3 regions of the Vibrio cyclitrophicus genome follow, and region 2 is predicted to be linked to each of the others. Evidence: riboswitches for the same ligand, from Rfam matches in the RefSeq annotation. Region 2 holds a riboswitch; each other region holds the start of a gene.

Region 1 (9,920 bases), on a different replicon from region 2:
CCCTGGACAGATACTGACACTCAGATGCGAAAGCGTGGGGAGCAAACAGGATTAGATACCCTGGTAGTCCACGCCGTAAACGATGTCTACTTGGAGGTTGTGGCCTTGAGCCGTGGCTTTCGGAGCTAACGCGTTAAGTAGACCGCCTGGGGAGTACGGTCGCAAGATTAAAACTCAAATGAATTGACGGGGGCCCGCACAAGCGGTGGAGCATGTGGTTTAATTCGATGCAACGCGAAGAACCTTACCTACTCTTGACATCCAGAGAAGCCAGCGGAGACGCAGGTGTGCCTTCGGGAGCTCTGAGACAGGTGCTGCATGGCTGTCGTCAGCTCGTGTTGTGAAATGTTGGGTTAAGTCCCGCAACGAGCGCAACCCTTATCCTTGTTTGCCAGCGAGTCATGTCGGGAACTCCAGGGAGACTGCCGGTGATAAACCGGAGGAAGGTGGGGACGACGTCAAGTCATCATGGCCCTTACGAGTAGGGCTACACACGTGCTACAATGGCGCATACAGAGGGCAGCAAGCTAGCGATAGTGAGCGAATCCCAAAAAGTGCGTCGTAGTCCGGATTGGAGTCTGCAACTCGACTCCATGAAGTCGGAATCGCTAGTAATCGTGAATCAGAATGTCACGGTGAATACGTTCCCGGGCCTTGTACACACCGCCCGTCACACCATGGGAGTGGGCTGCAAAAGAAGTGGGTAGTTTAACCTTTCGGGGAGGACGCTCACCACTTTGTGGTTCATGACTGGGGTGAAGTCGTAACAAGGTAGCCCTAGGGGAACCTGGGGCTGGATCACCTCCTTATACGAAGATACCACGATGAGTGTCCACACAGATTGATTAGGTTTAGAAAAGCAAAGAGATGAAGAACTCCCAAGTTCTTCAAGGTTTGTTTCTACTTTTAAAAGTAGAGATAAATTAGCAGTGTCCCGTTCGTCTAGAGGCCTAGGACACCGCCCTTTCACGGCGGTAACAGGGGTTCGACTCCCCTACGGGATACCATTGGGTCGTTAGCTCAGTTGGTAGAGCAGTTGACTTTTAATCAATTGGTCGCAGGTTCGAATCCTGCACGACCCACCATTCTTTCTCCGCGTAAAGGATGGCTTTTATTTTCACTTTTATTAAAAGTGAAGACAAAAGAAACTATCGTGGGCGATTAGCTCAGTTGGGAGAGCACCTGCCTTACAAGCAGGGGGTCACTGGTTCGAGCCCGGTATCGCCCACCATTCTCTAAATATTCTTGGTTATTTACATATCCAAACCACTTCTTTTGTCGTTGGTTGGTATCTTTGACCCTGAGAGTCTTTAGAAAATGTGAATTTTAGAACACTGTTCTTAAAGTCTCATGCTCTTTAACAATTTGGAAAGCTGACTGATTGATTACTTACGAGTAATTCAATCAAATTTAAAAGTTCTCAATGTTTATCTTTCATTAGATAAACACAACAAACACATTCAAGTGTCTTGTATTCGATTCAAACTTGTTTGAATCACAATTGAGTCCGGCAAACAGTTATCAAGAATTAACCCTTCTTGATGACAACCAAAAACCTTGGTTAGTTGCCATACGCTAAGACCCTTTCGGGTTGTATGGTTAAGTGACTAAGCGTACACGGTGGATGCCTTGGCAGTCAGAGGCGATGAAAGGCGTAATAACTTGCGATAAGCCCAGATTAGGTAGTAATAACCTTTTGAGTCTGGGATTCCTGAATGGGGAAACCCACTTGCATAAGCAAGTATCCTGTTGTGAATACATAGCAACAGGAGGCAAACCGGGGGAACTGAAACATCTAAGTACCCCGAGGAAGAGAAATCAACCGAGATTCCGAAAGTAGCGGCGAGCGAAATTGGATTAGCCCTTAAGCTTTTAATGATGCAGGTGAAGAGTCTGGAAAGTCTCGCAACAAAGGGTGATAGCCCCGTAACCGACACATCATAATCAGTGAAAACGAGTAGGGCGGGACACGTGATATCCTGTCTGAATATGGGGGGACCATCCTCCAAGGCTAAATACTACTGACTGACCGATAGTGAACCAGTACCGTGAGGGAAAGGCGAAAAGAACCCCTGTGAGGGGAGTGAAATAGAACCTGAAACCGTGTACGTACAAGCAGTAGGAGCACCTTCGTGGTGTGACTGCGTACCTTTTGTATAATGGGTCAGCGACTTAATTTTAGTAGCAAGGTTAACCGTTTAGGGGAGCCGTAGGGAAACCGAGTCTTAACTGGGCGTACAGTTGCTAGGATTAGACCCGAAACCAGGTGATCTAGCCATGGGCAGGTTGAAGGTTGAGTAACATCAACTGGAGGACCGAACCGACTAATGTTGAAAAATTAGCGGATGACTTGTGGCTAGGGGTGAAAGGCCAATCAAACCTGGAGATAGCTGGTTCTCCCCGAAAGCTATTTAGGTAGCGCCTCGGACGAATACTACTGGGGGTAGAGCACTGTTAAGGCTAGGGGGTCATCCCGACTTACCAACCCTTTGCAAACTCCGAATACCAGTAAGTACTATCCGGGAGACACACGGCGGGTGCTAACGTCCGTCGTGGAGAGGGAAACAACCCAGACCGCCAGCTAAGGTCCCAAAGTATAGCTAAGTGGGAAACGATGTGGGAAGGCTCAGACAGCCAGGATGTTGGCTTAGAAGCAGCCATCATTTAAAGAAAGCGTAATAGCTCACTGGTCGAGTCGGCCTGCGCGGAAGATGTAACGGGGCTAAGCTATACACCGAAGCTGCGGCTACGTACCTTAGGGTATGTGGGGTAGGGGAGCGTTCTGTAAGCCGTTGAAGGTGGTCTGTAAGGGCTGCTGGAGGTATCAGAAGTGCGAATGCTGACATGAGTAACGATAAAGGGAGTGAAAAACTCCCTCGCCGGAAGACCAAGGGTTCCTGTCCAACGTTAATCGGGGCAGGGTAAGTCGACTCCTAAGGCGAGGCCGAAAGGCGTAGTCGATGGGAAACGGGTTAATATTCCCGTACTTCTTACAATTGCGATGGGGGGACGGAGAAGGCTAGGTGGGCCTGGCGACGGTTGTCCAGGTTCAAGTATGTAGGCGGGTGGTTTAGGTAAATCCGGACCGCTACTAACGCTGAGATACGATGTCGAGCTACTACGGTAGTGAAGTCATTGATGCCATGCTTCCAGGAAAAGCCTCTAAGCTTCAGATTGTAAGGAATCGTACCCCAAACCGACACAGGTGGTCGGGTAGAGAATACCAAGGCGCTTGAGAGAACTCGGGTGAAGGAACTAGGCAAAATGGTACCGTAACTTCGGGAGAAGGTACGCTCTTATCAGTGAAGTCCCTTGCGGATGGAGCAGACGAGAGTCGCAGATACCAGGTGGCTGCAACTGTTTATTAAAAACACAGCACTGTGCAAAATCGTAAGATGACGTATACGGTGTGACGCCTGCCCGGTGCCGGAAGGTTAATTGATGGGGTTAGACTTCGGTCGAAGCTCTTGATCGAAGCCCCGGTAAACGGCGGCCGTAACTATAACGGTCCTAAGGTAGCGAAATTCCTTGTCGGGTAAGTTCCGACCTGCACGAATGGCGTAATGATGGCCACGCTGTCTCCACCCGAGACTCAGTGAAATTGAAATCGCTGTGAAGATGCAGTGTACCCGCGGCTAGACGGAAAGACCCCGTGAACCTTTACTACAGCTTGGCACTGAACATTGAACCTACATGTGTAGGATAGGTGGGAGACTATGAAATTGCGTCGCTAGATGTGATGGAGTCGTCCTTGAAATACCACCCTTGTAGTTTTGATGTTCTAACGTTGGTCCCTGAATCGGGATTACGGACAGTGCCTGGTGGGTAGTTTGACTGGGGCGGTCTCCTCCCAAAGAGTAACGGAGGAGCACGAAGGTGGGCTAAACACGGTTGGACATCGTGTGGTTAGTGCAATGGCATAAGCCCGCTTGACTGCGAGAATGACAATTCGAGCAGGTGCGAAAGCAGGTCATAGTGATCCGGTGGTTCTGAATGGAAGGGCCATCGCTCAACGGATAAAAGGTACTCCGGGGATAACAGGCTGATACCGCCCAAGAGTTCATATCGACGGCGGTGTTTGGCACCTCGATGTCGGCTCATCACATCCTGGGGCTGAAGTCGGTCCCAAGGGTATGGCTGTTCGCCATTTAAAGTGGTACGCGAGCTGGGTTTAGAACGTCGTGAGACAGTTCGGTCCCTATCTGCCGTGGGCGTTGGAAAATTGAAAGGGGCTGCTCCTAGTACGAGAGGACCGGAGTGGACGAACCTCTGGTGTTCGGGTTGTCATGCCAATGGCATTGCCCGGTAGCTAAGTTCGGAATCGATAACCGCTGAAAGCATCTAAGCGGGAAGCGAGCCTTGAGATGAGTTTTCCCTGGCACTATAAGTGTCCTAAAGGGTTGTCGTAGACTACGACGTTGATAGGCAGGGTGTGTAAGTGCTGCGAGGCATTGAGCTAACCTGTACTAATTGCCCGTGAGGCTTAACCATACAACACCCAAGGGGTTTTGTGGACTCAAAGAAAGACAGACCTTGAATGCGTTTGAAGAGACATAACTTTTAAATACAGTTTTCCGAATTTTAAAATTTGCTTGGCGACCATAGCATTGTGGACCCACCTGATTCCATGCCGAACTCAGAAGTGAAACACAATAGCGCCGATGGTAGTGTGGGGCTTCCCCATGTGAGAGTAGGACATCGCCAGGCTTTAAATTAAATCTTTAGGTTGACCAACCTGGAGATATGGACGCTCACTTAGTGAGTTGACCACTGCGGAGTGGTAGTTCAGTTGGTTAGAATACCGGCCTGTCACGCCGGGGGTCGCGGGTTCGAGTCCCGTCCACTCCGCCACTTATTCGATAACCTCGCCTAGTGCGAGGTTTTTTCGAATCTGAAGCAAGATAAAGTTTTAGGGGTGTAGCTCCAATTGGCAGAGCAGCGGATTCCAAATCCGCGTGTTGGGAGTTCGAATCTCTCCACCCCTGCCATATTTAAAGCTCCAGCAGAAATGCTGGAGCTTTTTTGTATCTGTCACTTTTTCAAAGTGACGTTGAGGACCGGAGTGTCAGCCAAGTCGACTATATTGATCCCCATCGAAGCAGAAATCCTAGAGTCTTTTTGATTTATATTTGTTCGATTTTTAATTGATAATTACCTACCTTGAATAGAATATTGTCTTAGAAATGTAAGTGCTTACTTATCTCAGTCTCTTTTATAAGCAATTAACAACACAATCCACACTTCTTTATGAGAATTATTCTCAATATTTTGTTACATTTTGGTCGTTATTACTAAAAGGCAACAAATATGGATATTTCCCGTCGTAAGTTTATTCAATCATCTCTCGCTATATCTGCATTAACAGTACTACCCGCTTGTTCAATGAAGCGGTCTGCTGATGAGCAAGGAAAGTATGTTTATGACTTAACTGCTGAGCCCTCAACAGCAGAGTTAGTGAAGGGATTTAATACCAATATTTTGGGTTTCAATGGCCAGATTCCAGCGCCAACGATTCGATGTCGACAGGGTGAAAAGGTCACGATCCGCTTTACGAATAAGCTATCAGAGCCGACGACTATTCATTGGCATGGTTTAAGAATTCCTATCGAAATGGATGGGGTTCCCTTCTTAAGTCAGCCACCAATCATGCCAGGTGAAACATTCATTTATGAGTTTACGCCGCCAGATGCCGGTACGTTTTGGTATCACCCACACATGAATAGCGTGAAGCAGCTTGGTATGGGCTTAGTTGGTCTTATTATCGTAGAAGAGAGCAATCCAGTACGGTTCGATGAAGAACACGCATTGATGCTTAAGCATTGGCACATCGACAAGCAGGGTCAATGGAAAGATTTAATGATCCCACGACTCAGTGCTCGTATGGGCACTCCTGGGGAGTGGAGTAGTGTTAATGGAGTCCATGAACCCGTATATCAGTTGAAGCAGTATGCAGCGACTAGACTGCGTATTGCTAATGTCGATAATACGATCACTTACCCTATTGCTGTCGAAGGGGCTGAAGCATGGGTTATAGCCATCGATGGTAATCCTGTAAAAACGCCTTATAAACTGACTCAACATAAAATTGGTCCGGGTATGCGTGTTGATATCGGACTGATCGCTCCTAAAGCTGGTGAGCGAGTTAACGTTCTCCATATGAAGGGGCGTTTCCCATTTTCTTTGTGTGAATTTGAAGTCGTAGATTCAGCATTTGCTCAAGGACGTTCGTTGCCATTACTACCATTGAATCCAGTGCCCAACCTAGATCTTGCTAATGCTGAAGAGATCGACTTTTTATTTGAATGGGAAGGGGCTGTTTCTCCAGTATCCAAAGATGGAAAATCGATGCCTAAGTTTTGGCTAACAAATAAAAGAGCATGGGAAGGAATGAGCAAAGACAATATTCCTGAACCATTGGCGACTTTAGAGTTGGGTAAGACTTACATATTCGATCTTAAGAACGTCACTCAATATCATCACCCGATTCATATTCATGGTCATACATTTACTGTATTGGAACTTGATGGTAAAAAAATTGAAGAGCCTTTCCATACCGATACAGTGTTACTTGGAAAAAATGGCCGAGCTAAAGCTGCATTTGTTGCAGACAACCCCGGACGCTGGATGTACCACTGTCATGTAATTGAGCACATGAAAACAGGATTGATGGGATATATTGAAGTTAAGTGACACCTGTAACGTTTAATATTTGCGCATGCATTCTTAGTTTCTACCCTCGCTTTTATCGACGGTAAAGCTAGAATATAGGGACTATTGTTTGGGAGGATTCATGGGTCAGTTATCTATTTTAGGTTTTATTGCCATTGGTGGCGCATTTGGTGCTTGTTCGCGTTATTTGATTTCAGAGTTATGTGTGGTGATGCTAGGGCGTGGTTTCCCTTACGGTACGCTAACTGTTAACGTGATTGGCTCTTTAATTATGGGCTTACTCATCGCAGCGTTTGAGAATGAGATGGTTGCAACAGAACCATGGAGACAAATTATCGGTCTTGGCTTCCTTGGAGCACTGACTACATTTTCTACATTTTCGATGGATAACGTGCTTCTTATGCAGCAGGGTGCTTTCTTTAAGATGGGACTCAATGTGCTACTCAACGTGGTTCTCAGCATCTCAGCAGCATGGATCGGCTTCCAACTTTTGATAAAGTCTTAAAACTTTCTTACGATTTGTTAACAACTCGGCTTGGTTTATCCGAGCCATTTTTATATACTCGATCGAACTTGTCGGAGTGCCATATGGCTGAGACCGTTAACTCGGGATCCGTTGAACCTGATCAGGCTAATACCTGCGAAGGGAACAAGAGTAGATATCTAACTAGAGTCCTTCTAGAGATCTATCTCCAGATCACAACTGTATTTTCTTGTTGTGATCCCTCTTGTAGCATCAAATCCGTCAAGCATTTTTATCCCTATAAATAATGGCTAAAAGCCAAGGAAAAATGCTATGTCGAGTCGTAAACAAGCAAGACTGGAAGCGAAGAATTTCATTGATTCTTTATCCGTACAACCTTATCCAAATTCAAAAAAAGCTTACATTCAAGGATCTCGAGCGGATATTCAAGTCCCTGTCCGAGAAATATCACTCGCTGATAGCCTTGTGGGTGGCAGTAAAAAAGAGCCTGTATTCGAACCTAATGCACCCATTCAAGTTTACGATACCTCCGGTGTTTACACAGATCCTACACACGAAATAGACCTGTATAGCGGTCTTCCTAAGTTGCGAGAGCAATGGATTGAAGAGCGTGGTGATACGGAACTGTTAGATGATGTAAGCTCTGTTTACACCAAAGAACGTTTACAAGATGAAACCCTAGACGACCTTCGCTACGGCAACCTACCTAGAATTCGTCGCGCGACTGGCGATCAATGTGTTACTCAGCTGCACTATGCTCGTCAGGGAATTATTACTCCTGAGATGGAGTACATTGCGATACGTGAGAACATGGGACGTCAGAAATTCGCTGATGAGCAGCTGAACCACCAACACCCTGGCCATAACTTTGGCGCAAACCTGCCGAAAGAGATCACCCCTGAGTTCGTACGTAAAGAAGTCGCTGAAGGCCGAGCTATCATCCCGTCGAACATCAACCACCCAGAATCAGAACCTATGATTATTGGCCGAAACTTCTTAGTGAAAGTGAACGCCAATATCGGTAACTCTTCAGTAAGCTCTTCGATTGAAGAAGAAGTTGAGAAGCTAGTCTGGTCGACTCGCTGGGGTGGCGATACCGTGATGGACCTTTCCACCGGCCGTAATATCCACGAGACTCGCGAATGGATCTTGCGTAATAGCCCAGTACCAATTGGTACGGTTCCTATGTATCAGGCACTTGAAAAAGTGAATGGCGTTGCGGAAGACCTTAACTGGGAAGTGATGCGCGATACCTTGATTGAACAAGCAGAGCAGGGTGTTGATTACTTTACTATCCACGCAGGCTTATTGCTTCGCTACGTTCCTATGACCGCTAAACGTGTGACTGGTATTGTCTCTCGTGGCGGCTCCATCATCGCGAAATGGTGTCTTGCTCATCACCAAGAAAGTTTCCTTTATACCCACTTCCGTGAGATCTGTGAGATCTGTTCGAAGTACGATGTTGCTCTATCATTAGGTGACGGTTTACGTCCGGGTTCTATTGCAGATGCTAATGATGAGGCTCAATTCTCGGAGTTACGGACCCTAGGTGAGTTGACTAAAGTGGCTTGGGAATACGACGTTCAGGTGATTATTGAAGGCCCTGGACATGTACCAATGCACCTGATTAAAGAGAATATGGACGAGCAGTTAGAGCACTGCCACGAAGCACCTTTCTATACTTTAGGTCCACTGACGACAGATATTGCCCCTGGTTACGACCATATTACCTCTGGTATTGGTGCCGCCATGATTGGTTGGTACGGCTGTGCGATGCTGTGTTATGTAACCCCTAAAGAGCACCTAGGCTTACCAAACAAAGAAGACGTGAAGACTGGCTTGATTACTTATAAGCTGGCAGCGCATGCAGCAGACTTGGCAAAAGGACATCCGGGCGCACAGATCCGCGACAATGCATTATCAAAGGCGCGTTTTGAATTCCGTTGGGAAGACCAATTTAATCTAGCTTTAGATCCGGAAACCGCGCGTTCTTTCCACGATGAAACCCTGCCACAAGAGTCGGGTAAGGTTGCTCACTTCTGCTCTATGTGTGGACCTAAATTCTGCTCGATGAAGATCTCTCAGGAAGTACGAGAGTATGCGAAAGACACCGAACAAGTGGCGGCTGATCAGGCTATCGAAATTAAGATGTTGGATAACCCGTTGGAAGGGATGCGTCAGAAATCACAAGAGTTCCGTGATACCGGCTCTGAACTTTACCACCCTGCAGTAGGTGCAAAAGAAGCTCAATTAGAGGAATAATGACAGTGAAGATACTCATCCCATCTCAAAATATTGAGTTAACGGGAGAGGTGCAGAACTGTCTATTGGTTGCTAAGCGACAAGGTTTGGCAACCGATACAGTTGAGTTGGGCGTAAGCCCAACTCAATACTTCTCTATCGTTGATGCTCAGCAGGCGTTATCTATTGGCTTCGTTCATGATGTTGATTCATTGGCGGAGTGTAAGTTAGCGGAACTGAATCATGTTGTTGATTACAGTCATTCTGTCGCGCTAACTGACGTTTGTGGTGCCTTTACACAATCTCCAAACACTATCTATATTGGTGTCTCAGATGATTCATCTGTAATGGATATTTGGTCTCACCTAGATGCTAATCGTGTCATTAAGAGTGAAACTACAGCTCATCAAGAATTAGATAGTAGTGGTCATTTTGCTTGGTTACTTACTTTGTTGGCGCTGGAATTCCCATTAGAAGACGCACTAGTTTTAGCTCGCGCTGCATCGAATGTTTCACGTGGAACATG
Region 2 (9,920 bases):
CGATCTTCGACGTGGCCTAAAGAACAGTTCGACTTTCCCTGATTACACTATTCAAAGAACGTCTGTAAGCCTTATCAATACGGTTGAGACAGGAAACATTGAAGGTACTGTAGCGACAACAACTTTTGGAGCTTGTAACCCTACAAATGACAATACCTTCGTCCAATCGGTTTATTTGTATGAAGGTGACATCGCTAAAGCTAACATGGCTCCGATTGGCGGCAGTGATGAAGTGAAACCGATCACTTCAGCGTCAGTAGCAATGAATGAAGCACAGACTAACTATGAGTTCTCTCTGGGCTTCATTGATCCAGGTACTTACTCATTGGGTTATACCTGTACTGCGCATTACGACAGTGATGAAGACAATGCTGATCCGGTTGCTGATGGTTTTGAAATCTATGATGTTCAAAATAGTGTTCAGGTAGTGGTTGGTCAGGATAACCAAGTATCGTTTTAAATCTTTGACGTGATTTAGCATTCGAATAAATACGGCCTCTTATTTGGAGGCCGTTTTTGATCATGTCACCTAGTTAGCATGAATTTGATGATCATTGAGTGTGACTCTAGGGAAGTGATAATGTAACGTTGTATCTCTTACTTTAACCTAGCGAAATGTACTCCGGCGTTGCTCATGAAATCTAGCTTAAGCATTCGATCTTACACCAAGCAATTTAATACCCATGCTCATGATGACCATCATCAACTGGTATTGCCGATCCAAGGCAGTATTAATATCGAAATGGTGGGGTATGTCGGTAAAGTGGCGGTGGGCGAATGTGTGGTGATTCCAGTAACCACCGCGCATGCGTTTAAGGCGGATGAAGCAGCGCGGTTTATTGTCGCGGATATGGCGGAGTTGCCGCAGCATTTGTTAGAGCATGAGCTTTCGGTTTTCACGATAACGCCACCTTTGATGAGCTTCTTGTTGTTTGTAGAGAAGCAGTTGGAATATCAGGTCGATAGCGGTATTGAGTCATCAATTTTGGATGTGTTTTCACTGCTGTTAGAGCAACAACAAGTGAGCAAGAGCATCGACCCAAGAATCCGCGCCGTACAAAGGCTGATAGCGGATAACTACACGCAACCGTTATCCATATCACAACTTGCAGAAACGGCCTGTTTGAGTCCCACTCAATTTAAAAAACGCTTCAAAGAATGCCTGGGTATCAGTGCGCTTAAATACATCACTCGATATCGTATGGAGAAAGCTCAAGCCTTGTTAACCCACACAGATTTACCTGTTCAATTGATCGCTGAAAATGTGGGATATAGTGATGTTTCTGCTTTCAGTCGCCGCTTCTCTCAGCACTTTGGAATGTCTCCAAGGGCGTTTCTAGGCTCAATGAAAGACAGTCTTTAGAAACAACAATAGCGTCCTTTCGGCAAACTAACTTTTATCAATCTTCATTATTATCTATTTCAGAACTGAAAATTGGGTAATAGAAATGAATCTTGCCATCAATCGCGTTAACGAATTCCAAACGGGCACTTTAGCCATCTTGTTTGCTTCCATTTTATGGGGCACGACAGGCACCGCCGCAAGTTTTGCGCCTGATCTAAGCCCATTAGCGATTGGTGCTTTCTCTATGGGTGTCGGCGGCCTAATGCAAGCGGGCCTAGCGTATCGAAAAATCCTATTAGCCCTTGATAAACTTTTGCAGAATAAGAAGCTGTTGGCAGTGAGCGCTTTGGCTTTAGCGATCTATCCTTTAGCTTTCTATTCTTCAATGAAATTATCTGGCGTGGCGATTGGTACAGTGGTTTCGATTGCTACCGCACCTTTCTTTTCTGCTCTGTTAGAGTGTCTTATTAGCAAAAAGTATAATATCAACAAACGTTGGCTCACTAGCTTTGCGATTGGTGTGGTGGGTATTGGGTTGTTGGTGTTTTCAGAATCTTCATCGACGAATGAATCCGGTGATGATCTCAAGCTGTTCGGTATTGCTTTAGGTTTGCTCGCTGGGTTGTGTTACGCCATTTATTCTTGGGCGACCAAAGCACTGATCGACAAAGGGATTAAGTCACAAGCGGCGATGGGCAGTATTTTTGGCCTGGGTGCGATGCTGTTGCTGCCAACGCTCTGGTTTACGGGGGAGAACCTGTTTTCCTCGCAGATTAACGTATTAGTCATCAGTTATCTGACGTTAATCCCACAATGCTTGGGCTATATCGCGTTCAGTTTTGGTTTACGCCACGTGACCGCGAGTAGCGCCAATCTGCTGACTCTGTTTGAACCAGTAGTTGCAGCGGTGCTTGCCGTCTGTGTTGTCGGTGAGCTGATTCCTTTTACAGGCTGGTTAGGTATGTCTCTGATTGTGTTGTGCTTGTTTATACAGTCGAAGCCATCTAAAGGAACGTTATAAGTATTTGTTTTGTTTTGCCTAATTGAAATTTTTTCATGTGTAATTCTTATAATTGAATAAAATCAGTATCTCAGTTGTGAGAGTGCTGTTACTATCGCTATCAATAGTCGGGGGGCATATACCTTATTTGGTGTTTGCTGAGATCGTTAATCGAGACCCGTTGAACCTGATTCAGTTAACACTGGCGTAGGGAACTATAAGCACTTGATCTGCGTCTGCACCCATGAAAACTTTCATGTGTTTATTGCGACTTCTCCTTCGATCGGTGTTCGTTCTCCTACGTCTTGTAAGATAGTAGGAGCGACAATGACACACAGTTCTAATTCAAAAGATTTAACGCTAAAAGCCTCAGTTTCACAGCACTCTGCTGATGGTTCGATTCGAACAAACACTCCGATTGTATTGACGATCGCAGGCTCAGACAGCGGCGGCGGTGCAGGGATCCAAGCTGATATTAAAGCCATGTCTGCAACGGGCAGCTTCGCTTGTTCGGTAATTACCGCAATTACCTCTCAGAATACCCAAGGCGTTTCCGCCATTTTGCCTATTCCACTCGACCATGTTGCTAGCCAGTTAGATGCGGTTTTTACTGATCTCAATATCGTGGCAGTAAAAGTCGGCATGTTGGCCGATTCGCAAATCATCAAAGTCGTCGCTGATAAAATTAAGCAGTACCAACCTAAACACTTAGTGATTGACCCTGTAATGGTCGCAACCAGTGGTGATCTTCTTTTAGAAAACTCAGCCATTACTACACTGAAACAAGAGCTGATTCCGCTGGCAGACATCATTACGCCTAATTTGCCTGAAGGCGCGGCGTTAACAGGCAAGCCGGTACCTGAAAGCGAAGCTGAAATGCAGGGCATGATTGAAGATTTACGCGCACTAGGTGCTAAAGCGGTTCTCTTGAAAGGCGGCCACCTGGAGAAAGATGAAAACAGTAACGACTTACTGATTCTGCCAACCACATCTGCTCTGATTAGCGCGAAGCGTTTTCCTACCAAAAACACTCATGGAACGGGCTGCACGCTCTCTTCTGCTATTGCTTCTTTCTTGGCTCAAGGCAACAAACTTCCAGAGGCTGTCGACCTAGGTAAACAATACATTTCACGAGCAATTGCTCACGCCGACGAACTTCAAGTTGGTCAAGGTCACGGCCCTGTAAATCACTTCTTCGTTGGGCACGGTAATGTCCGTTAATACGATTGGCGTTCAACTCAGTAATGCGACTCTGCGTTACCGAGATAGCGAGCACGCGACCTTATCTGGACTGTCATTGAGCTTAAAAGCAGGCAAGTGGACAGTGTTACTTGGTCGCAGTGGCTGCGGAAAAACCACGGTATTGCGTTATCTGGCAGGCTTGTTGGACGACAAGGTGGAATGGCAGGGCACATTGGCAACGTCTGATGAATTGCCTCTCACCGATCGCATCGCTTACATGGCGCAGCAAGATTTGTTACTGCCATGGCTATCGGTTATCGACAACGTGTGTTTGAGCCATCGCTTTCAAAATTCCGCAGATAAGCATAAAAATATCGAGCATAAAAATCAGGCGTTAGAGCTACTGATTTCTGTTGGTCTGGCTGATTACGCGGATGCTATGCCGGATCAATTGTCTGGTGGTATGCGTCAGCGTGTTGCTTTGGCTCGAACCTTAATGCAAGACAAGCCAGTCGCGCTGATGGATGAGCCTTTCTCTGCGCTGGATGCGGTAACGAGACACAAGCTGCAAAGTTTAGCGTGTGAACTGTTAAGGGGTAAAACCGTTGTGTTGATCACTCATGATCCACAAGAAGCGGTGCGTCTGGCGGATAACTTGTATGTGTTGCAAGGCACGCCTGCGAGTGCTCACTCTTTATCTGTGCCTCACACGTCAACGCCACGAGTGTTAGATGGTGAGTGTGCCGAGCTACAACAAGCGATCTTAGAACAGTTGGAGCGTGATTATGAATGAACTAACTCGAAGTGAAGCTACTGATAGCTCCAAGATAGAAAACTCAATGGAAGAAAGTTCAACTAACGCGCAGGCTAGCACTGCGCGTCCTCGCCAGATGAATCCTGTTATGCGTTTGCTTATTAGCAGTGCTGTGATTCTTGGTTTGTGGCAAATGGTGGTAATTATATTCGAGATGCCAAGCTTCATTCTGCCAGCTCCCGCAGAAGTCTCCCTCAAGCTGATTGAACGCTACGATGTGTTACTCAAACACACTTGGGTGACTGCGCAAGAGATCTTACTTGGTCTATTGCTCGGTTTATCCATGGGGCTGTTTTTCGCCTTGCAGATGTTGATGTTTGACCCGTTGAAGCGTTGGCTATTGCCTATCTTGATTGCTAGCCAAGCGATTCCTGTATTTGCGATTGCGCCAGTACTTATGCTTTGGCTTGGCTATGGCATTGCTTCAAAAGTGGTGATGGCGGCGATCATTATCTTCTTCCCTGTGACCACTTGCTGTTACGACGGTCTGCGTAATACACCGACAGGTTATCTTGATCTTGCTAAGACGATGGGTGCATCGAAATGGCAATTGCTCCGCTATATCCAACTTCCTGCTGCATTGCCAACATTGGCGTCTGGCATTCGTGTAGCGGTGGTGATAGCCCCAATAGGCGCAGTCGTCGGTGAGTGGGTAGGCTCCAGTGAAGGTTTAGGTTACTTAATGCTACAAGCCAATGCGCGCATGATCATTGATGAGATGTTTGCGGCCTTATTTATCTTGGCGGTGCTGTCTATCTCGCTCTATTTCATCACAGATAAGTTACTCAAAAAAGCCATCCCTTGGGAGAACCAGTGATGGCTTGATCAATAACACTTTGTTTAATAAGGCTTCGCTCAACGCTATTTATCTAAACAAAACGTCGTTAAAAACTAGCTCTATAAACACAATAATAATATTCAAAAGGAAAGGTTAACTATGAAAAACACCAAATTGGTAGGTGCAGTGGCACTGCTTGCTTCGCTAGTGTCAGGTCATGCTCTAGCGGACTCTGAACAAAAGAAACTGACACTGATGTTGGACTGGTTTGTGAACCCGAACCATGGCCCGATTGTGATCGCTCAAGAGCGTGGCTACTTTGCTGACCAAGGTCTAGATGTTGAAATTCAAGAGCCAGCAGACCCAAGCACACCAGCAAAATTGGTCGCGGCAGGTAAGGTCGATTTAGCGGTAACTTACCAACCAAGTTTAACCATGGATGTGGCAGCGGGTCTTCCTTTAGTTCGTGCATCAACCCTTATCGCGACGCCACTAAATACACTAATGGTATTGGATAACGGCAAGAACGATACGCTAGCGGATCTGAAAGGCAAGAAGATTGGTATTGCGATTGCTGGTAACGAAGAAGCGACTATTGGCACCATGCTGGCTCAAGAAAGCGTTGAGTTTACAGACGTGCAAACCATCAATGTTGGTTGGGCACTGTCGTCTTCATTGGCATCAGGGAAGGTAGATGCAATCTGGGGTGGCTTACGTAACTTCGAGACCAACCAGTTAGCTCTTGAAGGCTTTAAAGCAAAAGCATTCTTCCCAGAAGAGCACGGTGTTCCTGCTTACGATGAGCTTATCTTTGTTGCGAACGCAAAGCAACATGATGATGAAGCGATCAAAGCGTTCAACAAAGCATTGGAACAAGCAACCACTTACATTGTTAACCACCCACAAGAGTCATGGAGCGAGTTTGTTGCGTATTCACCTGATACGCTGAACAACGAGCTTAACCAACGCGCATGGAACGACACGCTGACTCGTTTTGCACTTCGCCCTTCAGCGGTTGACCTGAAACGTTACGACGATTACGCACAGTTCATGTTCGACAAAGGCATTATCAAATCACTACCAAAAGCCGCTGACTACGTACCGACTTTTGACTAAGGAATCTCATGAAATACCAAGACTTAATCCAAGCCTGTCAGCAAGATTGGCAAGACTACACAGAGCATGATTTTGTTAAAACGCTGGCGAACGGCACACTCGCTCAGCCGTGTTTCCTGCATTATTTGAAACAAGATTTTCTGTTCTTGAAGCAATATGCTCGCGCTTATGCGTTGGCGATTTACAAGGCGAAAACCTTGGCTGATATGCGCCGTGCATTGCCAAGTGTTCATGCTCTGCTAGATTCTGAAATATCTCACCACGTGACTTACTGTGGTCAGTGGGGCTTAACGGAATCTGACCTAGAAAACGAACCTGAAGATTTCGGCACAGTCGCTTACACACGCTACGTTCTAGACGCGGGTATGACGGGTGATCTTGTCGATCTTTATGCGGCACTGGCTCCGTGTTCAATTGGTTACGCTGTGATCGGTAAAGCGCTGTTAGAAAGCAGCGATACCGTTTGGGAAGGCAACCCATACGCAAGCTGGCTGCAACTGTATGGCGGCGAAGAGTTCCAATCAGGTGTGGCTACAGGCGCGGAGTACTTTAATCAGCTGCTTGCTGAAATTGATATCAACAGCGAGCGTGGTCAAAGTATCGTTCATATCTTTAAAACGGCAACGCGTATGGAAGTGGCTTTCTGGCAGCAAGGTCTGAATGCACTTAATGACTCAACAGCGGCTTTCACGAATAAGGATTAATCCATGCTAACTGAACAAATCATCCAATCACTGCGCGCAGTACGAGAGCAAAAACCATTGGTTGTGAACATCACCAACTACGTCGTGATGAACAATACGGCGAATGCTTTATTGGCGATTGGTGCTTCACCTATCATGGCGCACTCACAGCAAGAACTGGCTGAGATGATGTCATTCTCTGGCGCTTTGGTGATTAACATCGGCACGCTTGATAGTGTTTGGACGCCAAGAATGCGCTTCGCGGTTGAACAAGCGAATGCGAACAACAAGGTTGTGGTCCTTGACCCTGTAGGTTGTGGCGCAAGTACGCTGCGTACTGAGACTTCTCGTGAAATTGCACGTTTAGCCAATAAGCTAATCATTCGTGGTAACGCGTCTGAGATCATTGCGCTAGCGGGTGAGCAAGCACAGAGCAAAGGCGTTGATGCGCTGGATAGCAGTGATGCCGCATTAGGCGCTGCACAGTGCTTAGTGGCTGAATACGGTGCAAATGTGGTAATTTCTGGTGAGACAGATTACGTTGTCACCAAAGACAGTGTTGTGATGTTAAACAATGGTCATCCAATGATGCCGTTTGTAACGGGCATGGGCTGTACCTTAACGGCCTTGACGGGCGCATTTGCTGCTGTTGGTGATGACAGTGGTTTAGCGGCTGCGGCGATATTGGGCGTGGTTGGTGAAATCGCGGCTGAAAACTCACGCGGCCCGGGTAGCTTACAAATGAACTTGCTTGATGAGCTATATCAGTTAGACGAAGAGACTCTGATTCAACGTTTGAAGATTCAGTAGGGTTAATCTAACTGTAAGCCACAAGTTAGAAGCCTAACTTAAAACTCTTTAGATAAAGAAAAGCCCCCGATACTTATGTGCTGGGGGCTTTTTATTATTGGTTTGGAGCTGTGTATAGACTAGCTTGCTAGGTTCTAAATCGATTCACTTGGCTCTCTAGGTGATGAGCAACCTCGGTTAAGTCGCTCGCTGCACCTGAAATGCTGCTTACTGACTCTTGGTTACTTTGCGCGATGGTGTTTGCACCTTGCGCGTTCTCACCGAGTGACTTGGTTAGACGATCTTGCTCATCAACCGATACCGCGATTTGGCTATTGGCTTGATTTAAATCTTGAATGTGTTGGTTAATCACATGCAAGTTCTGAGAAGCCTGCTGTGCCTGAGTTGAAGCATCGGAAACCGTGCTGTGGCTCTCCTTAATCGACTCTAACGCATCTTTAGCGCCACGCTGCAGCGATGTGATGAGTTCATCAATCTGGCTAGCAGAATCTTGGGTGCGCTTAGCAAGCGTTCTTACTTCATCGGCTACGACGGCAAACCCGCGACCTTGTTCACCTGCGCGCGCAGCTTCAATAGCCGCATTCAATGCTAACAGGTTGGTTTGCTCAGAAACGCTTTTGATTACTTCAAGAATGGCACCAATGTTCATCGACTCTTTATGTAGGTCGGTCACTTTCTGGCTGCTGACCTGCATGCTCTCATCGGCGCTGCCAATTTCATGCAGTGTCTTGTCTACTTCTTTAAGTCCCATCGCGACATTCTCGGCCGCTTGATTTGCAACTTGAGAGGCGTGGTTAGCACTTGAAGCAATTTCCGATGTGCTCGAAGCCAATTGATCAACGGCTGACGAGATATTGATCATTTCATTGTTCAACTGTGTCGCGTTGGTCGAGCTGTTGTTAGTCACTTGATTAAGAGATTCGGACATCTCACCAATACGCACACTAGAGCGGTTCACTTGGCCAACGATATCGCGCAGAGATTCAATGGTGACCTCCATGTTGGTCAGTAGTTCGCCAATCTCGTTTTTGCTTTCAATGTTCACTTCAACATTCAGGTTGCCTTGAGAAAGCTCATTGGTGATCTGTTTAACCTGTGCGATACCTTTGGTGATAGAACGAGTCACCAAAACCGCGCTTGTCATGCCAATAAGCAAAGCCACTCCTGTAAGCAAGAAGATGATTTGAATGGAGCGTTTTTCACTGGCTTGCAGTACCGGCGTGAGCGCTTGCTTTTGTTGTTCGAGAATACTTTGAGCATCAGCTACCGAAATAGCTAAGCTATCGCCAATAGAGGCGAGAGTAGCGGTTCTTTGGGTGTTCTCAATCATCTGCTGATGAACTTGCTCAAAACCTTTCGCGTACGCTTCACGTTGGTTAGAGAAATCTTCAATCAGTTCACTTTGATAAGGGGATGATTTAAGAGATTCAATATCACCTTCGATACCTGGTAGAGCATATTCAAAAATGTCTTTACCGGCCTCATAGGTTTTGAGGTCGTTGTTGTTTGAGTAACTCAGCACAGTGATCTTGGCGGCGAGGAAATTCTCCATCAACATACCGGCGTATAAGCTCGCGTTTGGATCGTTGTTGTTGTAAGACTCATACAACAAGCTCTGAGCAGCTTTCAGTGCGTTGGTTTCCCTTTTGACCATCTCCACATTTACCAACTGGTCAATGAGGAGTTGGCTTTGTTTCATTGACCCATAAGCCGAATCAAAAGCTGCAACGCTGTCTTGCACTAATTGCAGGCTCGAGAGACTATCGGTATTGGTGGTGGTTTGGATTAGATTGTTCAGCAGTTCATCAATCGCGAGTTTGCTTGATTGATAATTCGTTTCGTATTGCTCATCCAATGACTCTAAGTAACGTTCAGAGGCTAAACGCATCTGAAGAAAGTGCACTTGAATGTTGCCTGATAATGTCGCTTTATGGCTGAGCTCACTGTATTGGCTAAAACCGTTCGACAAGGTTTGGATACCTTTGTAACTCACAAAGCCTGAAATGACGAAAAAGAGCAAGCAGATGGCATAACCCAGCTTGATCTTGAGCGCTATAGAAAGGTGGCGCATAACTATCCCTATATTGACCTGATTCTTTCACAGAGCAGTATTTCATAAAACGGTGTGTCGGGCATACTCAAAGTGAATAGTTTGTGTAAAAAGTAACGCTTTAGTTAAGTAATTCAGTTTT
Region 3 (9,920 bases), on a different replicon from region 2:
TCCACCCTTTGTCGATTGGCCAAGAAAAGCTCTCTCTTGAACAAGCTATCGATTTAGAGAAGACACTCCTAACACCGCTTGCTGAACAAGCCTGTATTGTAATTGATAGCAGCGACTGCAACCTCTACGAATTGAGTGAAAAGGTTCGCTTTAAAGTTGAAGGTAAAGAGAAGCAAGAGCTGATCATTGTTTTTCAGTCTTTCGGCTTTAAATATGGTCTACCAAGCGATGCTGACTATGTGTTTGACGTACGCTTCTTGCCGAACCCTCATTGGGAACCCGCTCTACGACCATTAACAGGTCTTGATGCCCCTATTCACTCTTTTCTAGAAAAGCACCCGGAAGTTCTAGAGCTCAAGCAACAAATCCAAGGCTTTATCGAGCAGTGGTTACCAATGCTAGAAAAGAATAATCGCAGTTACCTAACGGTCGCGATTGGCTGTACTGGCGGCAAACACCGCTCGGTTTATCTGACTCAGAAAATTGGTGAGTATTTCGATCAACTTGGCCATCAAGTTCAGATCAGACACGCCTCCCTAGAGAAGCACCAACAGGGCTAACCATGGAATTAACTCGAACTGTACTGATCCAAAATCGCTTGGGTCTTCACGCTAGAGCAGCCGTCAAGTTGGTTGAGCTAGCGCAAAGCTTTGATGCGACCATTACTATCCATAGCGAAGAAGATAAGATCGCGACTGCAGATAGCGTGATGGGGCTACTTATGCTGGAATCAGCGCAAGGGCAACACATTACCATTCAAGCGGCAGGCTCTGATTCTCAGCAAGCTCTTGATGCTGTCTGTCAGCTAATTGAAGCAAAGTTTGATGAGGGTGAGTAACGAAATACGTCACTCACGCCGCCAAAAACTCAAACAACGAACCAACCAATATTAAATCTTAGTTCTACCTAAGTTAATGATTTAAATAAGCCCCAGAATTAAGTTACTATTCCAAGCATTGTTAAAATAATGAGATAGGAGGAAAATATGGCAGAGCAATTAGAATTCGACCAAGCTCACCAAACCCTCCAAGAAGTCAGCGAAGCCCTAGAAAACGGCCGATTTGTTCATGTACGCCGACAGCTTCAGGACATGGAACCTGAAGATATTGCACACCTTTTAGAAGCCTCCCCTCGCAAAAGTCGTGATGTACTCTGGCAACTCACCGATCCTGAAGACTACGGTGAAATTCTTGATGAGCTAAACGAAGACGTCAAAGATGCTCTTGTGTCGAAAATGGCACCAGAAACCTTGGCAGAAGCAACCGAAGGCATGGAAACCGATGACGTCGCGTACGTACTTCGAAGCCTACCCGACGATGTTTCTCGCGAAGTACTTTCTCAAATGGACTCCGTTGATCGTGCTTTAGTTGAAACCGCACTATCGTACCCCGAAGATTCAGCGGGTGCGTTAATGAACACTGACGTAATCACAATCCGTGGTGATGTCGATGTTGAAGTTGTCTTGCGTTACTTACGTATGCGTGGTGAATTACCTGACGCAACTGATGCTCTCTATGTTATCGACGACGATGAACGTCTCATTGGTAACCTTTCACTCAGTACATTGATCACAACACAACCCGATGTGGCGGTTTCGGAAGTAATGGAAGATGCCGACGAAGCTATCGCTGTGGAAACCAGTGCTTCTGATATCGCCAGCCTCTTCGAACGTCGTAACTGGGTTTCAGCTCCTGTTGTCGATGTAAATCAACACCTTGTTGGCCGTATTACGATCGATGACGTGGTTGATGTCATTCGTGAAGATGCTGAACACTCTATGATGAGTATGGCGGGTATGGACGATGACGAAGACACCTTCGCTCCGGTCGTCAAATCCGCTCGTCGTCGTAGTGTGTGGTTAGGCGCAAATGTTTTGGCGGCACTCGCAGCAGCGTCTGTGTCTAATATGTTTGAGGCGACACTGAATGAGATGGCAGCCATCGCTGTTTTGATGACCATCGTACCGTCCATGGGTGGTGTTGCTGGTAACCAAACCGTTGCTCTGGTCATTCGAGGTTTAGCACTTGGTCACATTGGTGACAGTAACAAACGTGAATTACTACTCAAAGAAGCCTCTATAGGCTTCCTTAACGGCATTCTATGGGCCGTTATCATTGGCGGTATAGTAGTTGCTTGGAAAGGCAATTGGATCTTGGGAGGCATTATCTCTGCAGCGATGATGACAAACTTGATTGTCGCGGGTATTGCAGGCGTAACCATTCCAGTGATGCTGAAGAAGATGAATATCGACCCTGCCCTTGCTGGTGGTATGGCACTCACAACGGTAACCGATGTAATTGGCCTATCGGTGTTCTTAGGCTTAGCCACCATACTTATCTAGCTTGATTACCGACTCGGTAAATACAAAAAGGGAGCCATTGGCTCCCTTTTTTAATACATAAGATTTAAGCTTCAGGTTTAAATCTTATGTTTAAACCTAAGCAAATTAAGCAAATCACTCGCCTGCGACTTTCATCGACTCAAGCAAGATAGAACCGGTTTGAATTTGCGAACGTGTTTCTACGTCGTTACCAACCGCAACAATCTGAGTGAACATGTCTTTTAGATTGCCCGCGATCGTCACTTCAGATACTGGGTACTGGATTTCTCCATTCTCAACCCAGAAACCCGCAGCGCCACGAGAGTAATCGCCAGTAACGGTATTCACACCTTGACCCATCACTTCAGTCACAAGGAAACCTGTGCCTAATTCTTTTAGCATTTGCTCAAAGCTTTGACCTGTCGATTTAACGAACCAGTTATGGATGCCACCGGCATGGCCTGTTGGCGTCATATCCATTTTACGCGCAGCGTAACTCGTCAGTAGGTAAGTGGCTAAAACACCATCGGTGATGATTTCACGGTCTTGAGTGTAAACACCTTCACTATCAAATGGACTCGAAGCCAAACCACGTAAAAGATGTGGGCGCTCTGAGATATTGAACCAATCTGGTAGAATTTTCTGACCGAGGTGATCCAACAAGAAAGATGATTTACGGTAAAGGTTGCCACCACTGATTGCCATCACAAGATGACCAATTAAGCCAGTTGCGACATCGTTAGCGAACATAATCGGGTATTGGCCTGTTGGTAGTTTTTTAGCATCCAAACGACTGATCGTTTTTTCTGCAGCTTCTTGACCTACACGCTCAGGCGTCCAGAGCTCGTCACGGTGACGTGCAACTGTGTAGCTGTAGTCTCGTTCCATTTCACCGTTAGTGCCTTGCCCAATCACACAGCAGCTCGTACTGTGGCGACTGGAAGCGTAGCTCGCAAGTAAGCCATGACTGTTACCATAAACTTTAACGCCATAGTGACTGTCGTAGCTTGCACCATCACTTTGCTTGATCTTGTCGCTATAAGCTAATGCTTGCTTCTCAGCAGCTATCGCAATCTCCGCGGCATAGTCTGGGTTTGGTTCATCAGGGTGAAAAAGATCCAAATCTGGAATTTCTTTCACCATGTATTCTTTTGCGGCAGGGCCAGCAAATGGGTCTTCCGAAGTGTATTGAGCGATGTCTAGTGCCGCTGCGACAGTTTGAGCAATAGCCTTCTCACTTAGATCAGATGTGGATGCGCTGCCTTTCTTCTGGCCACGGTAAACAGTAATACCTAGTGCACCATCACTATTAAATTCAACGTTTTCCACTTCACACATACGTGTTGAAACACTTAAACCCGTTGACTTAGTAATAGCGACCTCAGCTGCGTCTGCACTCACTGATGCCATATCCAACGCTTTAGCTACTGCGGCTTCTAGCTCAACTCTTTGCTGGGCGACTTGCTGTTTTACATCCATATCTATTCTAATTTTGTAGGTCAATATTAGGTAGGATAACAAGAATTTCGCTTTCTCCCCAAGATTCTTGCTAAAATAGGCAATATATTCGTTTGAGATAGTGACATAGGCAGAAAAGATGGCTCGCAAAAACCAAAAAGCCCCATGGGAACCAGAAGAAGAAATCATCTGGGTAAGTAAGACAGAAATGAAAACGGACATGGATGCCCTGCAAAAGCTGGGAGAAGAGCTTGTTGGTTTAAAGCCTTCTGTATTAGACAAGTTTCCTCTGTCTGAAGATTTGGCACAAGCGATTAAAGATGCACAACGCTTTAAAAATGAAGCGAAGCGCCGTCAACTTCAGTACATTGGTAAAGTAATGCGTAGTGTCGATCCTGAGCCAATTCAAGCGGCTTTGGATAAAGTACGTAACAAGCACTCACAAGCAACCGCTGAGCTACATAAGCTTGAGCAACTGCGTGACCGTGTTGTAGCTGAAGGCGATACTGCCATTTCAGACGTTATGGACATGTACCCTGAAGCAGACCGTCAACGTCTTCGTCAGCTCGCTCGCCAAGCTAACAAAGAAAAATCAGCGAACAAGCCAGCCAAAGCTTCTCGTGAAATTTTCCAAATCTTAAAAGAGCTAAAGCTAGGCGACTAATCTTCGTCTTGCTTTACTTGTAAAGATAATCAAAGACCTAGCACATGCTAGGTCTTTTTGTTTTCGACGCTCTCAATATCAAGAAGTATTCAATATCAAGGCTGAATGAGTCTTCACTCACCTGCTCGAACAAAGGAACTCAATTCGACTTGTGGGTGATCGACAGTTAGCGCATCTATCGAGTCTTCGACTAAAACCTTACCCAATGCCACAAACACAAACTTGTTCGCGATACTGCGCGCATCACCTAAATGGTGTGTCACCATCAAAACAGTAATGTTTCGCTCTGCCGCTAATCGCTTCACTAAGCTCAGCATCTCTTCACGAAGCAAAGGATCAAGCGCAGAAAATGGCTCATCAAGCAGCCAAATATTATGCGGCTGTACAAAACAGCGAGCTAGCGCAACACGCTGACGCTGACCACCCGATAAATGCTCTGGCAGCCGATCTAAATACTCAGCAACCCCTACTTGTGTAGCAGCTTGTTCGACTTCTAGCTTTTGGGTTACCGTAAGCTTTAATCCTGGGTGCAAACCCAGGCCAATATTTTCACGCACCGTGAGGTGCGCAAATAGGTTATGTTCTTGGAACAACATCGCCAATGGGCGCTGATGTGCTTCTTTGCCAATCAGCGATTGGCCTGCCACCGAGATCTCGCCCGATGTTGGCTCAATAAAGCCAGCAACCAATGCGAGTAGCGTTGATTTCCCCGCACCACTTGGCCCCATAAGAGCAACAATATCGCCCTGCTCTGCTTGGAAATCAAAACTAAACAACTCTTGGTGATAATGGTAATCCACATTTTTCATCACTAACATCATCGGTTCCTTAACTCTTTAGCTTTGAGCTTCGAGTAAACAAAAATTCAATCAAACTAAAGCTGCCCACACTCAGTAACAATAAACTCACTGACACCACTGCCGCCGCTTCCATTTGATAGCTGCCTAACAATTGAAATAGATACAAAGGCAAAGTTCTAAAGTCTTGGCTACCAAACAAGGCTATCGCACTTAAGTCGCCCATCGCCAGCATAAAGCTGATTGAGAATGCTTGCGCCATCGGTTTGCGCAATGCGCGCCACTCCACGAGCCTAAAGCGAGTGAACCCTGTCATTCCTAAGCTTGCACACACATACTGATACTGCTGAGAAAGATGCAGCATAGGTTGGGCCAAGGTTTTAATCACGTAAGGCAGCGCCATCAAGCTGTTTACAGCAATCACAATAAAGAAAGCCAAACTGAACACATCGGTAAATGAGCGCAGTAATAAGAAGAGGCCCGTACTGATCACTAAGCCCGGCGTCACCAAAATAATAGTGCCAATCAGCTCAATCTTATCCGCTCTATAGTTCTTGTTTTGCAAACGCCATGTGCGACTAGTTAGAAGGATTGCGATACCAATACCAACGGCGATAATGCTTGCGAGGGAAGCAACACGAACCGAGGTCATTAGCGCAGCCCAAAACGGCTCACTGCTCAGTACAGTGAGTGCCTGGGAGTTAATACCACTTAGAACAACCATGGCTAATGGCGGTAATACCAGTATTGAGACTATGATGATCCAAAAGCTATCCCAAGCTTTTGACCACCAGCTGTCCTTAACCAAATATTTATCTTCCGACAGCTGACTAGCCGTCACAGAGATGGGCTTAGACAAACGCTGAATACTCACCGCTAATACGCCACACAACAGCATTTGCCATATCGCGAGTAACGCGCCAGCCTGCAGGTCAAAGTCGAATTTAATTGCTTGGTAGATGGCTAGCTCAATGGTGGTTGATTTCGGACCACCACCCAACGCCATCACGGTAGCAAAGCTGGTGAAGCACAACATGAAGACCAAACCGCACACATGCGGCAGCTGCTGTCTTAACCTCGGCCATTCAACCCATTTAAATTTATTCCAATGGCTCATGCCTAAATGAGCACACAGCTTGTGCTGCTCGGCAGGCACGGTATCCAAAGCTTGCAGAAGTAAACGGCTGGCGTAAGGCAGGTTGAAAAAAACATGCGCTAGTAAAATACCATTCAAGCCATAAATCGAGAATGGTAACTCTATGTCTAAGTTCGCTAAGAACTTAGCTAACCAACCACTGTTGCCGTAAATCGCCAGCAAGCCAAATACGCCGACCAACACAGGTAGAACCAAGGTTGACGCGAACAACCTTAATAACAAGGCTCTTCCAAAGAACTGTCTGCGACACAGAGCATGCGCAATAGGTATAGCAAAGCCAACACTCAGCACAGTTGAGAGTGTCGCCTGATAAAAACTGAATTTCGTTACATGCCAATAGTAAGGATCAGACCATACTAGGCTGATATCAAGAGAAGGGGCATTGCTAAGCAATGCCCCAACTGCTGAAACCACGAAGGCGGTAATGAGTATCGCAACCCAGATCCCGACCTTAGGTGTTTTCTTTATCATAAATTAATTATTTACCGTAAATGGCTCATTCCAAACATCACGAATGAGCCTTTAAGTACAGGGCGCTCATCTTTTTAATAGTAAGTTAAAAAGTAAGTGCACTCTGCCATTCACGAATCCATGGCTTACGCTTAGATGCTATTTCTTCAGGCGTGAAACCTAGCGCTTTTTGAGGAACCGTAAGTTGCTCGAACCCTTTTGGAAGCTCAATATCTGTCACTGGGTACATCCAGTTACCCGTTGGCATCGCTGATTGGAACTCGTCACTCAGGATAAATACCATAAATTCATCAGCCAGCTTTTCGTTCTTGCTGCCTTTGACCTTAGCTGCCACTTCGACTTGAGTATAATGACCTTCTTCAAAGCTTGCTGCTGCGTACTTAGAATCACCTTCTGCAATGATGTGGTAAGCCGGAGAAGTCGTGTAAGACAGGACTAAGTCCGACTCGCCTTTTAGGAACATAGAGTAAGCCTCAGACCAACCTTTAGTCACAGTAACCGTTTTCTGAGCGAGCTTCTTCCACGCGTCTGTCGCTTCATCACCGTAAACAGACTTCATCCATAGCATCATGCCTTGACCTGGTGTTGATGTACGTGGATCCTGGTAGATAACCTTAAGATCATCACGCTGCTCAACCAGTTCTTTAAGGCTCTTAGGTGGATTTACCAACTTCTCTTTGTTGTAAATAAAAGCAAAGTAGCCAAAGTCATATGGAACAAAAGTGCTGTCACTCCAACCATTAGGAAGCGTTACTGCTGACGTATCAACACTGTGCTCAGCCAATAAGCCCGTCGCTTTCGCTTCAGCCATTAGATTGTTATCTAGGCCTAACACGATATCAGCTTTGCTGTTACCACCTTCAAGACGCAAGCGATTTAAAATAGACACGCCATCTTCTAGCGCGACAAAATTCACATCACAACCACACTTTTCTTCGAATGCTTTTTCAACGGCAGGACGAGGGCCCCAATCCGCAGCAAAAGAATCATAGGTATATACAGTTAGAGTATTGTCTGCAGCAACGGCAGAGAAAGAGATAGCTGTAGTAACAGCAAGAGTTGTAAATGTTAATTTCACTGGACGCTCTCCATGGTCTGAGCGGCACAGGTTTGAGGGAGGAGAACGGTAGAAGTTGTTCCTAACTCAATTCCTACGCCAGCATTATCTGGTTCAGGTTTACGGGTCCCAAGCACTTGCTTGATCTCAGCTCGCATTCATTATTTGAATGGTTTGCTCCCCGATGAGTGTTCAGAATTGTAATTCGAATTTTAACAATAAGCTATCAAGTTTGGATCAATTACGTTGATCGTACCCCCAACGTGGCACTAAACCTTGCTCGATACCAAGATGATCGAGAATACGCGCCACCATAAAATCGACCAGATCTTCGATCGACTTAGGTTGGTGATAAAAACCCGGAGCCGCGGGCATGATCGTTACGCCCATGGTCGAGAGTTTGTGCATGTTCTCTAAGTGCAACGTAGAAAATGGCGTCTCACGAACCACTAACAACAGCTGGCCTCGCTCTTTCATAACCACGTCCGCTGCTCGCTCGATCAGGTTATCTGATAGGCCATGAGCAATGGATGCCAAGCTTCCTGCAGAACATGGACACACCACCATCTGCTTCGGTGCTGCTGAACCAGAGGCAACCGGTGAGAACCAATCATCTTTGCCACACACCACCAGCTTTTCTGGGTCGCAACCTAAATGCTTAACTAAAGCTTGTTTCGCAGCATCTGGCCCAGCAGGTAACTTAAGTTCATGCTCGGTCGCCAACACCACTCGAGCTGCCGACGATATCAGCAAATAAACCTGATAATCTGCCGCCAGTAGGCATTCAAGTAAACGCAGTCCGTAAGGCGCACCAGATGCGCCAGTGAAAGCGAGGGTTATCGCTTTATCGTGTTTTGTCATGTTCTCAATTACTTCAAATTATAAGGTCGTGGATGTCGTTAGCCTTTGAGTGCCAATCCATCCAACAGTTTTTGGTGAATGCCACCAAAGCCACCATTACTCATTACCAAGATTTGGTCGCCCACTTGTGCCTCTGAGACAATTTTAGCAACGAATGCATCCATATCATCACTCACATACGCAGGTTGGTGACAAGCGTCTGCGACATCTTGAACCGACCAATCAATATTATCCGGTTGGAATAAGTAGGTAGAATCCGCCTGTTTCAACGAATCAGCCAAAGTTTCTTTGTGCACACCACGTTTCATTGTGGCAGAACGAGGCTCTAAAACGGCAATGATTTTTTTCGTGTCGACCTTATTACGTAATCCGCCCAGAGTAAGTTCAATCGCCGTTGGGTGATGTGCAAAATCATCATAAACAGAAACACCTGCCACCTCGCCTTTAAACTCCAAACGACGCTTAGTATTAATAAAAGTAGCTAACGATTCACAAGCTAGGTCTGGTGTCACGCCCACGTGTCGTGCAGCAGCTATCGCCATCAAAGCATTATTTACGTTGTGGTCGCCCACTAAATCCCAGTTTACCGTTCCAACACATTCATTTTGGAGGTAAACCTCAAATTGAGAGCCATCTTTAACCAGCTTCTTAGCATCCCAGTCGCCTTGCTCACCACTCGATTCTCTTTCACTCCAGCAACCGCGAGCTAGAACATCTTGAATAGCGGTGCCTTGCTTAGGTGAAAAAATACGACCGTTACTTGGTACAGTGCGCACCAAATGATGGAACTGTCGCTTAATCGCTTCAAGATCATCGAAGATGTCAGCATGATCGAACTCTAGATTATTCACTACCAAGGTTCTTGGGTGGTAATGAACAAACTTAGATCGCTTATCGAAAAAAGCACTGTCGTATTCGTCGGCCTCCACCACGAAGAACATACTTTCACCAAGGCGAGCCGATATACCAAAATTACCCAATACGCCACCCACTAAGAAGCCTGGCGCATAACCACAATCTTCTAAGATCCAAGCCAACATACTTGATGTTGTAGTTTTGCCATGCGTACCCGACACCGCCAGAACCCAACGGTCATGCAGTAGGAACTCTTGCAACCATTGCGGGCCAGATGTGTA

Evidence for each region. A riboswitch is a leader RNA that binds a small molecule or an ion and turns the genes downstream of it on or off. The one in region 2 is predicted to bind thiamine pyrophosphate.
Region 1: another riboswitch for thiamine pyrophosphate. It lies ahead of thiC (phosphomethylpyrimidine synthase ThiC); the one in region 2 lies ahead of thiD (bifunctional hydroxymethylpyrimidine kinase/phosphomethylpyrimidine kinase).
Region 3: another riboswitch for thiamine pyrophosphate. It lies ahead of thiB (thiamine ABC transporter substrate binding subunit); the one in region 2 lies ahead of thiD (bifunctional hydroxymethylpyrimidine kinase/phosphomethylpyrimidine kinase).

The regions. Positions count from the first base shown of each region.
Region 1 covers NZ_AP025480.1:30,289-40,208, forward strand. The annotation lists rRNA gene OCW38_RS00115 (16S ribosomal RNA) at 1-809, shown strand, start outside; tRNA gene OCW38_RS00120 (tRNA-Glu) at 932-1,007, shown strand; tRNA gene OCW38_RS00125 (tRNA-Lys) at 1,010-1,085, shown strand; tRNA gene OCW38_RS00130 (tRNA-Val) at 1,156-1,231, shown strand; rRNA gene OCW38_RS00135 (23S ribosomal RNA) at 1,598-4,491, shown strand; rRNA gene rrf (5S ribosomal RNA) at 4,592-4,707, shown strand; tRNA gene OCW38_RS00145 (tRNA-Asp) at 4,775-4,851, shown strand; tRNA gene OCW38_RS00150 (tRNA-Trp) at 4,912-4,988, shown strand; gene OCW38_RS00155 (multicopper oxidase family protein) at 5,308-6,690, shown strand; gene crcB (fluoride efflux transporter CrcB) at 6,791-7,174, shown strand; TPP riboswitch at 7,237-7,335, shown strand; gene thiC (phosphomethylpyrimidine synthase ThiC) at 7,466-9,415, shown strand; gene OCW38_RS00170 (thiamine phosphate synthase) at 9,415-9,920, shown strand, end outside.
Region 2 covers NZ_AP025481.1:998,337-1,008,256, reverse strand. The annotation lists gene OCW38_RS19445 (DUF4382 domain-containing protein) at 1-460, shown strand, start outside; gene OCW38_RS19440 (helix-turn-helix domain-containing protein) at 635-1,363, shown strand; gene OCW38_RS19435 (DMT family transporter) at 1,449-2,366, shown strand; TPP riboswitch at 2,465-2,576, shown strand; gene thiD (bifunctional hydroxymethylpyrimidine kinase/phosphomethylpyrimidine kinase) at 2,673-3,566, shown strand; gene OCW38_RS19425 (ABC transporter ATP-binding protein) at 3,556-4,320, shown strand; partial or broken gene OCW38_RS19420 (ABC transporter permease) at 4,424-5,158, shown strand; gene OCW38_RS19415 (ABC transporter substrate-binding protein) at 5,279-6,235, shown strand; gene tenA (thiaminase II) at 6,244-6,939, shown strand; gene thiM (hydroxyethylthiazole kinase) at 6,943-7,728, shown strand; gene OCW38_RS19400 (methyl-accepting chemotaxis protein) at 7,856-9,799, opposite strand.
Region 3 covers NZ_AP025480.1:370,317-380,236, reverse strand. The annotation lists gene rapZ (RNase adapter RapZ) at 1-560, shown strand, start outside; gene OCW38_RS01785 (HPr family phosphocarrier protein) at 563-838, shown strand; gene mgtE (magnesium transporter) at 986-2,341, shown strand; gene pmbA (metalloprotease PmbA) at 2,456-3,799, opposite strand; gene yjgA (ribosome biogenesis factor YjgA) at 3,918-4,442, shown strand; gene thiQ (thiamine ABC transporter ATP-binding protein) at 4,556-5,260, opposite strand; gene thiP (thiamine/thiamine pyrophosphate ABC transporter permease ThiP) at 5,271-6,866, opposite strand; gene thiB (thiamine ABC transporter substrate binding subunit) at 6,952-7,944, opposite strand; TPP riboswitch at 7,998-8,117, opposite strand; gene OCW38_RS01750 (flavin prenyltransferase UbiX) at 8,161-8,784, opposite strand; gene mpl (UDP-N-acetylmuramate:L-alanyl-gamma-D-glutamyl-meso-diaminopimelate ligase) at 8,823-9,920, opposite strand, start outside.